2 regions of the Ornithinicoccus hortensis genome follow, and region 2 is predicted to be linked to the other one. Evidence: riboswitches for the same ligand, from Rfam matches in the RefSeq annotation. Region 2 holds a riboswitch; the other holds the start of a gene.

Region 1 (7,297 bases), 540 kb from region 2:
CATGGCCACGCTGGCCACCGCGACCGTCTTCGGCGAGCTCGGCTGGAGCAGCGGCACCACCACCAAGGTGATCGCGTGCGTGGTCATCGCCGCGCTGATCGTGCTCGCCTCGGTCGCCGGCTACCACACGATCATCGCGATGCAGTCGGTGCTGACCTGGCTCACCGGGGCGATCACGATCCTGTACATCGTGCTCACCTTCGGCGAGATCGACATGTCGGTGGTCACGGCGCTGCCGGGCGGGTCGACGCAGGCGGTGATCGGGGCGCTGGTGATGGTGATGACCGGTTTCGGGCTCGGCTGGATCAACATCGCCGCGGACTGGTCGCGCTACCAGCGGCGGGACGCCTCGGGCGGGGCAATCGTCTTCTGGAACACCTTCGGTGGCGCGCTCGCGCCGACCCTGCTGGTCTGCTACGGCCTGGCCCTGGCCGGCACCCAGCCCGGCCTCATCGACGGGATCGCCAACGACCCGATCGGCACGTTGGCCACCATCCTGCCGAACTGGTTCCTGGTGCCCTTCCTGGTCGCGGCCGTCCTGGCCCTGGTCAGTGGCGCGGTGCTGGGCATCTACTCCTCGGGGCTGACCCTGCTCAGCCTGGGCGTGAAGATCCCCCGCCCCGCGGCGGCCGGGATCGACGGCATCATCCTGACCCTGGGCACGATCTACGTGGTGTTCTTCGCCGAGAACTTCCTGGCGCCGTTCCAGAGCTTCCTGATCACCCTGGGCGTGCCGATCGCCACCTGGGCCGGGATCCTGATGGCCGACGTGATGCTGCGCCGCCGGGACTACGACGAGCACGCGTTGTTCCACGGCTCCGGCCGCTACGGCGACTGGAACTGGACCTCCGTGGCGCTGATGGCGGTCGGCTCAGTCGTCGGCTGGGGTCTGGTGATCAACAGCTTCGCCGAGGACGCCGGGTGGAACAACTGGCAGGGCTACCTGCTCGGCCCGCTCGGCCTCGGTGGCCGCGATGGCGACTGGGCGTGGGCCAACCTGGGTGTCTTCGTCGCCCTGCTCATCGGGTTCGTCGGGTATGCCGTGCTGCAGGCCGGCGCGGTCCGTCGCCAGGAGGCCGCGGCGCCGGTCGCGCCCGGTGGGGGCGCCGGTGACGGCGCGGACCGGACCGCGGTGTGAGGGGGCAGACCGGTGAGTGACCAGCCCTGGTTGGTGGTGATCGACCCGCAGGTGATCTTCGCCGACCCGTCCTCGGACTGGGCCGCGCCGCGGTTCTTCGAGATCGTGGACCCGGTGCGGTCCCTGGCCGAGCACTTCGGGGACCGGGTCGTGCTGACCCGGTGGGTGCCGCCGGCGGAGAAGGTCGGCTCCTGGGTGCCCTACTTCGAGCAGTGGTCCTTCGCGGACAAGCCGGCCGACGACCCGCTCTTCGACCTGGTGCCGGCGGCCGCGGCCCTCGGCGCACGGCATACGGTCGACGAACCCACCTTCGGCAAGTGGGGCGAGCAGCTCCGGTCGATCACCGGGCCGACGCCGCACCTGGTGCTGACCGGGGTGGCGACCGACTGCTGCGTGATCTCGACCGCGTTGCCGGCCATCGACGGCGGCGCGACGGTGACCGTCGTCTCCGACGCGTGCGCCGGGTCGGACGACACCAACCACCGACGGGCGCTGGACGCGATGGGGCTCTACGAGCCGCAGCTGTGGGTCAGGACCACCGCCGAGGTGCTCGGCGGCTGACCGGCCTACCCCGTAGCCGGACATACAGAGGGCCCGCCCCGGATCACGGGGCGGGCCCTCTGTTGCGGGACCGGGCGTCCGGCCGGCGGCCGAGGCTGGGGACAGGCCTAACCGGCTGCCGAGGCGGAACTCTGCACGGTCCGTGGGGACTCCTGCACGATCACGGCGTGCAGGTAGGGGCTGGTGAGGTTGTGCGGCAGCGCGCGCGCCCACAACCAGGGGTCGTCGTAGAAACTGATGATGCGGGGCCCGGGGAAGGCCACCATGGACTCGCCCAGGTCGAGCGCGCTCCGCGAGCCGGTCACCCGGTGCGTGCCGTCGTCCCTGACCTCCAAGGTGGTCACCACCTCGGTGAACCGGTGGTGGGTGGACCGGAGTTCGACTGTGATCATCTGACCGCCCTCATGACATCGCGCGCCTCGGACCGACCTTGCGAGTCACCATTCCCGGCTCCCTCCGACGACACAACGGCTATGAGTCTAGGCCGGATCTGTCGCCGTTGTGTCGCCCCCACGGTGCGCCCCGAACCTCTCACCCCCGCTGCCCGGCAACGACTCTCACCTCCCGCGCCCACCCCCACCCCACCCCCACCCCCGACCGGACGCGTGAGGTGGCGGTCCCCACCCCTGACCGGACGCGTGAGGTGGCGGTCCCCACCCCTGACCGAACGCGTGAGGTGTCGCCCGTCGTCTCCGTCCGTGGCCGACCCGCGGGCCGGGACTACCTCGCCCTGCGGTCGTCCTCCTCCCCAGCCCGTCGACCGCCAGGATCCACCTGTCGTGCGGCGTCGCCAGCCGCCTCCTCGAGCCTGGCGACGTAGTCGGTCCACCACTGCGCATCGCCAGCAGGCATGTTCGGGCGATCCGGGAACAGGCCGACGGCCCCGTCGATCATCTCCCGGACGATGTCGGCCTGGCCGGCGTGACGCTGGGTCTCGGTGACCATGTGGACCAGGATCTGGTGCAGCGTCACGTTGGCCTTCTCGGGCGCCCACCAGGGGACCCGCCCCGGAGCATCGAGCGGCAGGAGGCGGATCGTCTCATCCGTGTGCGCCCAGACCGCGTGGTACAGCCCGAGGATGTCCTCCCGGGTTTCCCGGCTGGTCGCCCACATGTCGGCGTTATCTTCGGCGTCCTCGGCGAACCACGGCAGTTCGATCTCCGAGGGCCGCCCGAAGGTGTCGCCCAGGTAGCCGAGCTCGACGCTGGCCGTGTGCTTGACCAGCCCGAGCAGGTTGGTCCCCGTGGGTGTCATGGGCCGTCGGATGTCGTACTCCGAGAGGCCGTCGAGCTTCCACAGCAGCGCCTGGCGCGCGTCCCGGAGGTAACGGTGCAGGGTCGCCTTCGGATCACTCGGCGGCGGCGCCGACACCGGGTCGTTGCCGCCGCCGAGTGCTGGTCCCTTGTCATCGCCCATTCCTCGAGCATGCCAGCCCGTGCGTCCGGATGCGGGTGAATACCGCCAGCTCATGCGTCTGGTCGGGGGTGGAGGCCGACCGCTCGCGCGTCCGGTCGGGGAGGGGAGGGGACCGCCGGAGTCAGCTGACGAGGGCAGCCTCGGCCCGGTGCTCGGACGAAGCCCCGGACGCCGCCTCGGCCCGACCCTCCTCCTCGAGCTGGCGGACTAGCGGGATGACCTGCTCGCCGAAGCGCTCGACGTCCTCGTGCACGTGCAGGAAGCCCAGCAGGAGCAGGTCGACGCCGACCCGCTTGTACTCCACGATCCGGCGGGCCACCTGCTCGGGCGTGCCGATCAGGCCGGTGCGGAAGCCGTCGTTGTACTGCACCAGGTCCTTGAACTCGCTGTCGGCCCACATCCCCTTCTTGTCGGCGGTCGCGGCCCCGGCCTGCTTCACCGCGTTGCCGAAGTCGTTGACCTTGTCGACGTCGGCCTTGGCGATGATCTCCTCGACGACGGAGCGGGCCTCCTCCTCGGTGTCCCGGACGACGGCGAACCCGTTGAGGCCGAAGCGCACCCGGCGCCCGTTCGCGGCGGCCTGGGCGCCGACGTCCTCGATCTGCTCGGCGGCACCCTCGAGGGTGTTGCCGTTCATGAAGTACCAGTCGGACAGGCGACCGGCCATCGCCCGGGCGGACGTGGAGTTGCCGCCCTGGAAGACCTCCGGCTGCAGCCGCGGCTGGGGCCGGAAGGTGACGTCCCTGGTGCGGTAGAAGTCGCCGCGGTAGGTGAAGTCGTCCTCCGCCCACAGGCCGCGGAGCACCTCGATGAACTCCTCGGCGCGGCGGTAGCGCTCCTCGTGGTCCAGCCAGGGCAGGCCGAGGTCGGTGTACTCCTTCTTGAACCAGCCGGAGACCACGTTGAGGCAGAACCGGTTGTCGTGCAGGTCCTGGGCGGTGGCCCCGAGCTTGGCCAGCACCGTGGGCGGCCACTGGCCGGGGTGGACGGCCGCGATGACCTTGAGCCGCTCGGTCGCCGACAGCAGGCCGAGGGAGAAGGACACCGACTCGTGCTGGGCGTCCGCGCCGTAGGAGGCCAGGTAGCGCACCTGCGTCAGGGCGTAGTCGAAGCCGACCCGCTCCGCCGTGCGGGCCACGTCGATGTTGTATGCCGGGGTGTGATTGGTCCGCTGCTCGATGGTCGAGACGACCAGCCCGCCCGAGACGTTGGGCACCCAGTAGGCGAAGGCGAGCGGGTCGGAGCCGGGCGCCCCGGCTCCGGACTGGGCGACGGCGTTCGGCTCGTGCGTGGTGTCGGTCATGTCAGGCTCCGATCGAGGGGGTGAGTGGGGTGTAGCGGCCGGCGTGGTGCACGAGGGGCCGGCCGGTGGAGGTGATGGCGTGCTCGACGCGGGCGATCGCAACGAAGCTGTCGCCGGCGTCGACCAGGTCGTGGATCCGGGTGATCAGTCGTGCGGTGACGCCGTGCACGGCCGGCAGGCCGTGGTCGTCGAAGGACCACGCGCCGTCGTCGACGAAACGCTTGCTGCGGTCCCGGGCGAACCGGTCCGCCAGGTGCTGCTGATCCTCACCCAGCAGGTGCAGGGCCGCACGCTGGGTCTGCGCGATGGTGACCAGCGAACCGGAGGTCTTGGCCACGTTGAAGGACACCAGCGGCGGCGTCAGGGAGACCGACGCCACGGAGATCGCGGTGAAGCCGACGGGTCCGCGGGCGCCGGATCCGGTGACGACCCACGCGCTGGCGGCGGCCCGCGCAAAGGAGCCGCGCAGGTCGACCGCGGGGGCGTCGGCCGTGCGGCCGGGACCGAGGTCCCGGTCGAGATAGGTGGGGGACAGGCTGAGGGTCATGGGGTACTCCTGGGAGCGGGTATGGGGTCGGGCGGGGTGCTCGCTCAGCTGCGGGTATGCAGGGTGCCCGGGTCCCGCGGGCCGGTGGGTATGCCGGGGCGCGGGTGCGGCAGATCCCGTCCGGTCGGCCGTGGGCCGAGTCGGGCCGGGTCGGCCGCAGGCCGGAGCGGGGGGACTGAGCGGGTGGGGCGGCGGTCCGGCGCGTCAGGAACGACAGGCGCCGACCGCCCGACGCATCAGGTCGACGGTGCGCCGCAGGTGCGGGGTGTGAGTCACGCGCGGGAACGTTGCGTGTGGCACTGGGTCCTCCATCGGTCCTGGCGTGAGCACCTGCCCGGGTGGGTGGTTGCTGCGGCGTCGATGAGCCAGGTCTCTCGGCCGCTCTGGATGGGTGCGCCTAGTCGACCACAGGATCTTCGGCCATGTCAATCCACCGGGTCCGGGAGCCGCAGGATCAGCGGGGTGCCCGGAGGCGCACCGCCCGGAGAAGGGTGAACGGACCCGGTTGCGGCAGACGGATCCCGGTGAGGGCCTCGGCCGTGGTCAGACCGACCGCGAGGTGCTGGTCGGGGAGGTGCTGGTCGGGATCGGCCGTCCCGCCACCGTGCCGACTCGCCGCGGCCATCGCCGCGGCGAGGGCGGCGGACAACTCGCCGGTGTGCTCCGGACGGGTGTTGCTGCCCGGCACGGTGTCGGACAGGTCGTAGCCCTCAGTGGTCTCGCCGTCGACCGCGGAGGCGACCCGGACCCCGCTCCCGGTCCACCGCACCGAGATCGCCACGCCGCCCAGGGACAGCCGGTCGACGAGCGCCGCGACGTCGGTGCCCACCGGCTCCAGGACGACGGCACCACCGAGCGTGGGCACCAGGCCGGCGAGGGGATCGTCGGGGTGGGTGCTGTTGTGGTGCAGTAGGCCCGGCAGGCGGGTGCGGGAGGGGGTGGCCCTGCTGAGGTGGACGACCTCACCGACCCGGTAGTGGTCCCGGCCCCGGACCCAGAGCGCACAGCCCGAGGCGCGGAGTGGCTCGGCCCAGCGCCGCACCAGCGACCGGTAGTGGGAGAACACCTCGTCCACCGCACCGGTCATGGTCACACCGTAGTCAGGTCGCCTCGTCCGCGCGGCCGACCCGGCGATAGGGCAGGATGGAGGCAATGCGCGGCGACCAGGACGGCCCCGACCTGGCGACGACACTCGTCGCCGTGGCTCGCGGCGACTAGGCCGCGTTCGCCACCCTCTACGACGCGACGGCCCCACGGGTGCACGGGTTGGTGCTGCGGGTGTTGCGGGACCGCGCCCAGGCCGAGGAGGTCACCCAGGAAGTGTTCCTGCAGGTATGGCGGACGGCCGGTTCGTTCGACCCGGAACGGGGCAGCGCCGTCTCCTGGTTGCTGACCCTGGCGCACCGTCGGGCGGTGGACCGGGTCAGGTCGGTGGTGGCCCAATCCGCACGGGAGGATGCCTACGAATCACGTCAGGCAACACCCCCGTTCGACGCCACGGCGGAGGTTGCCGAGGAGCGATTGGAGGCGGCCGACGTCCGGGACGCGCTCGGGGGACTGAGCGCGATCCAGCGGGAGGCGATCGAGTTGGCCTACTTCGGGGGACTGACGCACCGCGAGGTGGCGGAACGGCTCGGCATACCGCTGGGCACGGCGAAGACACGGATCAGGGACGGATTGGGCACGATGCGGGACCGGATGGGAGGTGCGCAGTGAACGACGAGGGTAGCGTGCACGACCTGGTGGGCGCCTACGTGCTCGATGCCGTTGACGACCGGGAGCGCGCCGCGTTCGAGGCGCACCTCGCCGGGTGCGCCGACTGTCGGCGGGAGGTGGCCGAACTGTCCGCCCCCGTGGCCGACCTGAGCGCCGGCCTGGAGGAGACGCCCCCGGAGGGTCTGCGGTCCCGCCTGCTCGAGCAGATCGCCCAGGAACCCCAGGCCCAGGAGCCCCAGGCAGCCCAAGAACCTCGGGCCCTCCACGAGGACCGGGGCGTCCCCGAGCCCTCCGCCGCCGAGGAGCCCCGGCCCGGACGGCGTCGCGCCTGGTGGGTGGGGATCGCCGCCGCGGCGGCCGTAGGCGTCGGCGCCGTCGTGGTCACCCAGTGGGGCACGGGCGAGCCGGAACCGGCGGTGGTCGCGGTCCAGGACGTGCTCGACGCGCCGGACGCGCAGCGGAGCACCGAGACGGTCGACGGAGTGACGGTCTCGGTGGTGACCTCGGCGTCCCTGAACCGGAGTGCCTTCGTGGCCGAGGGGATGGAGCCCGCCCCGGACGGACAGGACTACCAGCTGTGGTTCGTCCACGAGGACGGGACGGCCGTCTCCGCGGG
Region 2 (7,297 bases):
TTGCACGGTCGGTCCGACGCCCAGGACCGTGGTCAGCTCGACGACCGGCACGACGTGCCGCTCGGTCACGATCTGCGCCTGGGCCCGGGCGGCCAGCTCAGCGCGCTCGGCCGGGTCCGCGGCCCCCGCCTGAGCCTCCAGCACGTCGTCCAGGTCGGACGGCTCGAGGCGGTAGCTGTTGGCCAGGCCGGTGTGGAACGAACCGCGCAGGATGTCGGCGTCGGCACGGGTGATGTTGCCCCAGTTGGCGTCGAAGTTGCCCTCGGCCACGGTGGCGGCCCAGTCCGCGACCTGGCCCTCGGTCAGGGTCACCTCGATGCCCACGGACGCCAGCTGCTGCTGGATCAGCTCCAGGGTGGGGGCGTTGGTCGCGGCGTTGTTGAACCAGAGGATGTCGAAGGACGCCCGCTGTCCGTCCTTGGCGTAGACCCCGTCCTCACCCTTGGCGTAGCCCGCCTCGGTCAACGCGGCCTCCGCCGCGACCGGGTCGAACCGTAGGTGTTCGGACTGGTCGGCATACAGCGGGGTGGTGGAGGCCAGGACGCTCGTGGCGGGAACGTTGTAGGTGGTGTAGACGGTCTCCACGATCTCTTCACGGTTGATGGCCAGCGCGATCGCCTCGGTCACCGCCGGGTCGGACAGCACCTCGTTGTCGTGGTTGACGTAGAGGCCGAACGGGATGCCGGGGTTGGCCCGGGCCAGCAACTGCGCGTCCGCCGCCTTGAGCGGCTCCTCGTCCTGCGGGGCGATGTTGCCGATGACGTCGACCTGGCCGGACTGCAGCGATCCGGACCGGACGCCGGACTCGGGCACGACGGAGAACTCCAAGGTGTCCAGATAGGCCTCCCCGGTGTGCTGCCACAAGGAGGATCCCCAGTCGTAGCCCTCCCGCTTAGCCAGCGTGATCGAGCTGTTCGGCTCGTAGTTCTCCAGCGTGAACGGGCCGGACCCGACGACGCTGGCGCACCGCTCGTCGTCGGACTGTGCGGCCGACTCCGGCGACAGCAGCCCGAGGGTATGCGTCGAGGTCGCCTGCAGGAACTGGGCGTTGGGCCGGTCGAACTCGACGGTGAAGGTGCGGTCATCCTCGACGGTGGTGCCGGCGTAGCCGTCGAGGTAGCCCTTGATCAGGGCGCCACGCGCCCCGATGTCCGTGGCCCGGTCCAGGTTGGTCTTGACCGCCTCGGCGTCCACCGGGGTGCCGTCGCTGAAGGTGGCCCCCTCCTGCAGATGGAAGGTGTAGGCGCTGGCGTCGTCGTTGACCTCCCACGACTCGGCGAGCCAGGGGACGATCTCCCCGGTCTCCGGGTCCTGGTCGGTCAGGGAATCCACGAGGTGGCGGATCGAGTAAATGGTGTCGTTGCTGCCGACCTGCTGCGGGTCGACGCAGCCCTGGTCGGATCCGACGGCAAACCGGAGGGCACCGCCGGGCGTGACCTCTTCGGGTGCCGACGCCGGCAGCGCGCTGGCCGCCGCGCCGTCGCCGCCCTCGCCGTCGGTCTCTGTGGCTCCTCCTGGCGCGCATGCCGCGAGGAGGAGTGTGGCACCGAGGGCGCCGGGGGCGAGGAGGGTATGCCGGGAGGCCCGGTGCCGGGCGGCGCCGGCCCGGAACGTGGGTCGGGTGGTGTGGTTCATGGGTGTCACCGATCAGGGGTGGGGTCGGATGCAGGAAGGGCCGGGGCGATCTCGCGATAGCCACCGTCGTGGTAGGCGAGTGGGGGTCCCGGGGTGTGCTCGAGGTCGACCACCTCGGCCAGCACGACGGCGCTGTCGCCGACGTGCGTGCGGCTGCGGACCGCGAGGATGAGACGGGCCAGGGCACGGTCGAGGACGGGCAGACCGTGCGGCCCGGAGGCCCAACTTCCGGCAGCGGCGAACCGGTCGATGCCGCTGGTGGCGAACGCCGTGGCCACGTCCTGCTGGTCCCGGTGGAGCAGGTGGGCCGCCACGTGGCCGGCGCGCTGGAGGGTCGGCCAACTGGACGCGCCCCGGGAGATGTTGAAGCTGACGTAGAGCGGGTCGACCGACACCGACACCAGGGAGGTGGCGGTGAAACCGACCGGGCGCAACGGCCCACCGGCGGTGATCACGCTCACCGTGCCGACCGCGCTGCGGAAGGCGGCCCGGAAGGCGCTCGCGTCCGGGCCCGGCTCCCCGGTCAGGCCGGTCGCCCCATCGTGGGCGGTGAACGCGTGGGCGGTCATCGTCCTCCTCCCGTCACGACGGGCTGTTCGGCTCGGACGCCCGCTGCGGTCAGCGCACGCTGCAGGGTGCCCGCGTGCTCGCCCACCCAGTCGGCGACGACCGTCTCAGCGTCCGGTACCTCCGGCTCGAGCAGCGACACCGCCCCAGACGGGACCTGCGCGCCGAGCTCCTCGAGGAGCAGCTGCAGCGTCGCGGCCACGGAGTCACGGTGATCGGGCTTGCCGGCGATGGCCACCGGCACGGCCACCACCCCCGCGAGGTCGCCGGCCTGGTAGGTGTCCAGGAAGATCTTCAGCAACCCGGTGTAGGTGCCCTTGTAGGTCGGGGTCGCCACGACGAGGAGCCGGGCCGAGCGGACCGCACCCCACGGGTCCGGATGCGGTGCCGCCGCCGTGGCCGGCTCGGCGGTGAACGTGATGCCGACGAGCTCGGCCAGTTCCAGCACCTCCGGTGTGTCACCGAGGTCCAGGTCGGGCAGGGCTGCCCGGACCTGTTCCACGACGGTGCCGGCCAGGGCGGAGGTGCGGGACCCCGCGCGCGGGTTCCCGACCAGGACCACGGTCTGTGCGGTGCTCATGCGGACTCCTTCCGGACCCCGGCTGCCGCCGCGGTCTCCCAGTCGGTGGCGGGGCGGGCAGCGGACAGCCCCAGCTGGTCGCGCAGGGTCGACCCCTCGGCATAGGAGGCGCGCAGCGCACCCCGCTCCACCAGGAGCGGCACGACCTGGTCGACGAACGCGTCCAGGCCCCCGGGGGTGATGTGCGGCACGAGGATGAACCCGTCGCTGACCTCGGTCTGCACCGCGTCGATGAGAGCATCGGCGATCGTCTCCGGGCTGCCCACGAAGGCCTGCCGCTGGCCGCGCTCGATGGCGACCTCGCGCAGCGTGAGGTTCTTCTCCTCCGCGAGGGCCCGCAGGCGGGTGACCTCCGCGCGGGCGTCGTCGACGTGCCGGGCCCGGCCCTGGATGATGCTCGAGGGGCCGACCTCGGGCTCCACGTCGGGCAGCGGCCCGTCGGGGTCGTAGCCGGAGAGGTCCCGGTTCCACACCTGCTCCAGGAGCAGGATCGCGGTCTGCCCGCTGACCTGCTGGCGGCGGATGTCGGCGGCAAGCTCCGCGGCCTCCTCGTCGGTGTCGCCGACTACGAAGGTGACCCCGGGGAGGATCTTGAGGTCGTCGGGGCGACGGCCGTAGCGGGCGAGCCGCGACTTGACGTCGCGGAAGAAGGCCCGCCCCGCCTCCGGGGTGCCGTGCCGGGTGAAGATCACGTCCGCGGTGCGTGCCGCGAACTCGCGTCCCCCGTCGGAGTCGCCCGCCTGGAAGATCACCGGGTGCTGTTGGGGCGAGCGCGGCACGTTGAAGTGGCCCGCGATGTCGAAGTGGTCGTCGTGGTAGCCGAACTCCCCGACCGTCCCGTCCGCCAGGAAGCGCCCGTGCTCCTGGTCGCCGGCGACCGCGTCGACCTGCCAGGAGTCCCAGAGGTGCCGGGCCGCCCGGACGATGCTCTCGGCGCGCTCGTAGCGCAGCTCCCGGTCGAGGTAGCCGCCGCGGCGGAAGTTCTCGCCGGTGAAGGCGTCGGAGCTGGTGACCACGTTCCACCCGGCGCGGCCGCCGGACAGGTGGTCCAGGGTCGCGAACTGGCGGGCCACCTCATACGGCTCGTTGAAGGTGGCGTTGATGGTGCCGACCAGCCCGAGGTGGTCGGTGACCCCGGCGAGCGCGGCGAGCACCGGGAGGGTGTCCGGCCGACCGACGACGTCGAGGTCGTGGATCAGGCCGCGCTGCTCGCGCAGCCGCAGGCCCTCGGCGAGGAAGAGGAAGTCCAGGTGCCCCCGCTCGGCAGCCCGAGCGAACCGGCGGAAGGAGTCGAACTCGATGTGGCTGCCGGAGCGCGGGTCGCTCCAGACGGTGGTGTTGTTCACCCCGGGGAAGTGCGCCCCGAGGATGACCTGCTTGGGGGGTGTGCTCATGTCGGTGTCCTTGGAGTTGGGTGGTCAGGCGCTGGCGGCGTAGCGGTTGACGGCGGCCGGCAGGCCGAGCCGTTCGCGCAGCGTGGAGGGGCCGTATGCGGTGCGGAACAGTCCGGCGCGCTGGAGCGCCGGGACGAGGGCGTCGGTGATCGCCGGGAGGTCGATCGCGTGCTCGGCGGGGCGGAGCCGGAAGCCGGCATACCCGAGGGCGTGCCACCGCTGGACCAGGTCGGCCAGCGCTGCCGCGTCCCCGGCGAAGACCAGGGCGTCGGAGGTGAACTCCTCCCCGGCGACCTCGTCGAGTTGCCTCAGCCGCGCCGCCCCGTCGCCGTGCTCCGGGGTGGACAGCACCACCTCGAGGTCGGCGAAGACCTTGAGCGGGGTGTCGGCGGTCCGGTGCTGCCCCTCCAGCTCGCGGACCTGCGCCAGGATGGCCGCGGCGTCCTCGTCGTCCCGGGGCGTGACGTAGAGGACGTCGGCGCCGCGGGCGGCCAGTTCGTAGGGGATCGGCTGGTGGCCGAGCGCGGTGACGACCGGCTGCCCCTGCGGCGGGCGCGGGGTGATCGAGGGGCCCTTGACCGAGAAGTATTCGCCCTCGAAGTCGATGTAGTGCAGCTTGTCCCGGTCGATGAACCGCCCGGTGGCGGCGTCGCGGATCTCGGCACCGTCCTCCCAACTGTCCCACAGCCGGCGGACCACCTCGATGACGTCGCCCGCCTCGTCGAACAGGCTGCGCAGCTGCGCCTGCGCCTCCGGGGAGGCGAGGTCGCGTGCGTCACGGACGTCCCCGAACGGCGCGGCCCGACGACCGACGTGCGCCGCCTCGGCCGGGCGGGCAGAGACCTGCACCCGCCAACCGGCCCGTCCGAGGCTGACGTGGTCCAGGGTCGCCAGGTTCTTGGAGACGTGGAACGGCTCGGTGTGCGTGGTGGTGATCGTCGGCACGATGCCGATCCGTTCGGTGCGGGTGGCGACCCAGCTGGCGACCAGGCTCGCGTCGAGGCGGCCGACCAGCCGCGAGGTGGTCGGCACCGGGGCGGGACCGAACGGGGTGCCGGCGTGCAGCGCCAGGCTGTCCTCGATGGTGATGAAGTCGATCAGTCCCCGCTCGGCGGTCAGCGCCTGATCGGTCCAGTATCGACCGGTGAAGACCTCGGTGGCCCGGGAGCCGGTCCGCCGCCAGGAGGCGGGGTGCCAGCCGGTGCCGTCCAGGGCGATGGCGAGGTGCACGGGGGTGTCGGAAGTGGGCAGCGTCGAAGTCAACGAGATCTCCTGTGGGTGCAGGGCGGTCCGTCGTCGGACCGGGAGGTGGGGTCGGGGACCCCGGGTTTAAGGGGGAAGGTGCTGCGTGCGGGACGTCGGTCAGCGGTGCTGACAGGCCCCTCGGGCCGAGCGCATCCGAGCGGGCCCGGCGTCCTGACATCGGGCGGACAGGTTGCGCTGCTGCTCCGGGATGACGCTGAACAAGGGAGTGACCTCCGTGGCTGTCGCACTTGCCGATCGCGGTATTGCGACCGGCCCGGTCCTCACCTGGAGCACCCCACTGCGAGAGAGGGTTGCCGCCCAGCAAGCCAGGGCTTGACGCTGGGGCTCATGACCGAGATGAACATAACACGGCATTCGGATGATCCGTCAATAGCGTTATGCATCTCGGCAGCGTGACCTACCTCACCCCCGCCTCCCCGACCAGACGCGCGACCGGTCGGCCCCACCACCCCACCAGACGCGCGACCGGTCGGCCCCACCACACGACCAGACGCGCGACCGGGCGATCCCGACGATCGGCATACAAAGCCTTGACGGCCTCACCGCCGACCCCTACTGTCCAATTGGATAGGCCACTAGGCCAAGTCCTGTGCGGACACCAGGGGGTATCAATGGGGTGCCCTCGTTCCACGAAGGGGAACAGCACATGAAGGCACGCACCATCTGGGGACGGGGAATCTCCGCGACCCTGCTCATCGGAGTTCCAGCCCTGCTCCCAGTAGCGGCCCATCCCGGGGTGATCACGCCCGAGGCCGGCTCCACCGACGCCGACCCTCACCTAGAGATGGTGGTCGAATCACGCACTCCGCTGGAGGGCGTCGACTCCGACTACGAACGGCTCACCGGCCACGTCTACGGAGAGGTAGACCCCGATGACCCGGCGAACGCCGCCATCGTGAACCTGGACAAGGCGCCCGTGAATGACCAGGGGATGGTCGAGTACAGCGTCGACTTCGAGATCCACAAACCGACCGACATGAGCGAGGGCAACGGCACCCTGCTGTATGAGGTGGTCAACCGGGGTAGGCCGCTGATCCCGGCCTTCGTCAACGGCGAGGACACCCTGCTCTACGACGAAGGATTCACCCTCGTGTGGTCCGGGTGGCAGGGCGACCTCCCGGAGTCCGAGGCCACCCTCAACGCCGACTTTCCCGTCGCGACGGACGACGGAGAGCCCATCGTCGACCTCGTCCGCGACGAGTTCGTCGACCAGGGCACGGGGACCTGGACCGGAACGCTGAGCTACCCGGCAGCATCCCTGGACCGCGAGGAGGCCTCGCTGACGATCCGGGAGAAGGAGAGCGACCCGCGCCAGCCCATCGACGACTGGCAATACGTCAACGACCAGCAGATCGAGGTGACCCACCCCGGCGCACCGTTCGACTCCGGCGCCATCTTCGAGTTCATCTACCCCGGGACCGAGCCGACGGTGCTCGGGCTCGGCCTGCTCAGCACCCGGGACATCAACTCGTTCCTGCGGTTCGCCGACCAGGACAAGGAGGGCAACCCGAATCCGCTCGGCGGCGAGTCGATCGACAATGCCGTGGCGCTCGGGGTGTCCCAGAGCGGGCGCTACCTCCGGGAGTTCATCTACGAAGGCTTCAACCAGGACCTCGACGGCCGACAGATCTTCGACGGGGCGATGCCGATCATCGCGGGCTCCCGCCGCATCTGGCTCAACTACGAGTTCGCCCAGGTCGGTCGTTGGTCCAAGCAGCACGAGGAGCACCTGCAGCGCGGCGACCAGTTCCCGTTCACCTACCCCACCATCCAGGACCCGCTGACCGGCGAGACCGACGGGATCCTGCAGGCCTGCAGCGCCACGCAGACCTGCCCCAAGATCATGCACGTGGAC

What was found. Region 2 has a riboswitch for S-adenosylmethionine ahead of FB467_RS01800 (LLM class flavin-dependent oxidoreductase). Riboswitches for the same ligand answer to the same signal wherever they lie in the genome.
Region 1: another riboswitch for S-adenosylmethionine. It lies ahead of FB467_RS04290 (flavin reductase family protein); the one in region 2 lies ahead of FB467_RS01800 (LLM class flavin-dependent oxidoreductase).

The regions. Positions count from the first base shown of each region.
Region 1 is NZ_VFOP01000001.1:933,645-940,941, forward strand. It holds gene FB467_RS04265 (purine-cytosine permease family protein) at 1-1,138, shown strand, start outside; gene FB467_RS04270 (cysteine hydrolase family protein) at 1,151-1,699, shown strand; gene FB467_RS04275 (hypothetical protein) at 1,807-2,091, opposite strand; gene FB467_RS04280 (DinB family protein) at 2,420-3,115, opposite strand; gene sfnG (dimethylsulfone monooxygenase SfnG) at 3,237-4,418, opposite strand; gene FB467_RS04290 (flavin reductase family protein) at 4,420-4,965, opposite strand; SAM riboswitch class I at 5,271-5,359, opposite strand; gene FB467_RS04295 (hypothetical protein) at 5,420-6,052, opposite strand; gene sigK (ECF RNA polymerase sigma factor SigK) at 6,223-6,681, shown strand; gene FB467_RS04305 (anti-sigma factor) at 6,678-7,297, shown strand, end outside.
Region 2 is NZ_VFOP01000001.1:397,848-405,144, forward strand. It holds gene FB467_RS01780 (ABC transporter substrate-binding protein) at 1-1,635, opposite strand, end outside; gene FB467_RS01785 (flavin reductase family protein) at 1,641-2,204, opposite strand; gene FB467_RS01790 (NADPH-dependent FMN reductase) at 2,201-2,782, opposite strand; gene FB467_RS01795 (NtaA/DmoA family FMN-dependent monooxygenase) at 2,779-4,176, opposite strand; gene FB467_RS01800 (LLM class flavin-dependent oxidoreductase) at 4,201-5,439, opposite strand; SAM riboswitch class IV at 5,661-5,775, opposite strand; gene FB467_RS01805 (alpha/beta hydrolase domain-containing protein) at 6,089-7,297, shown strand, end outside.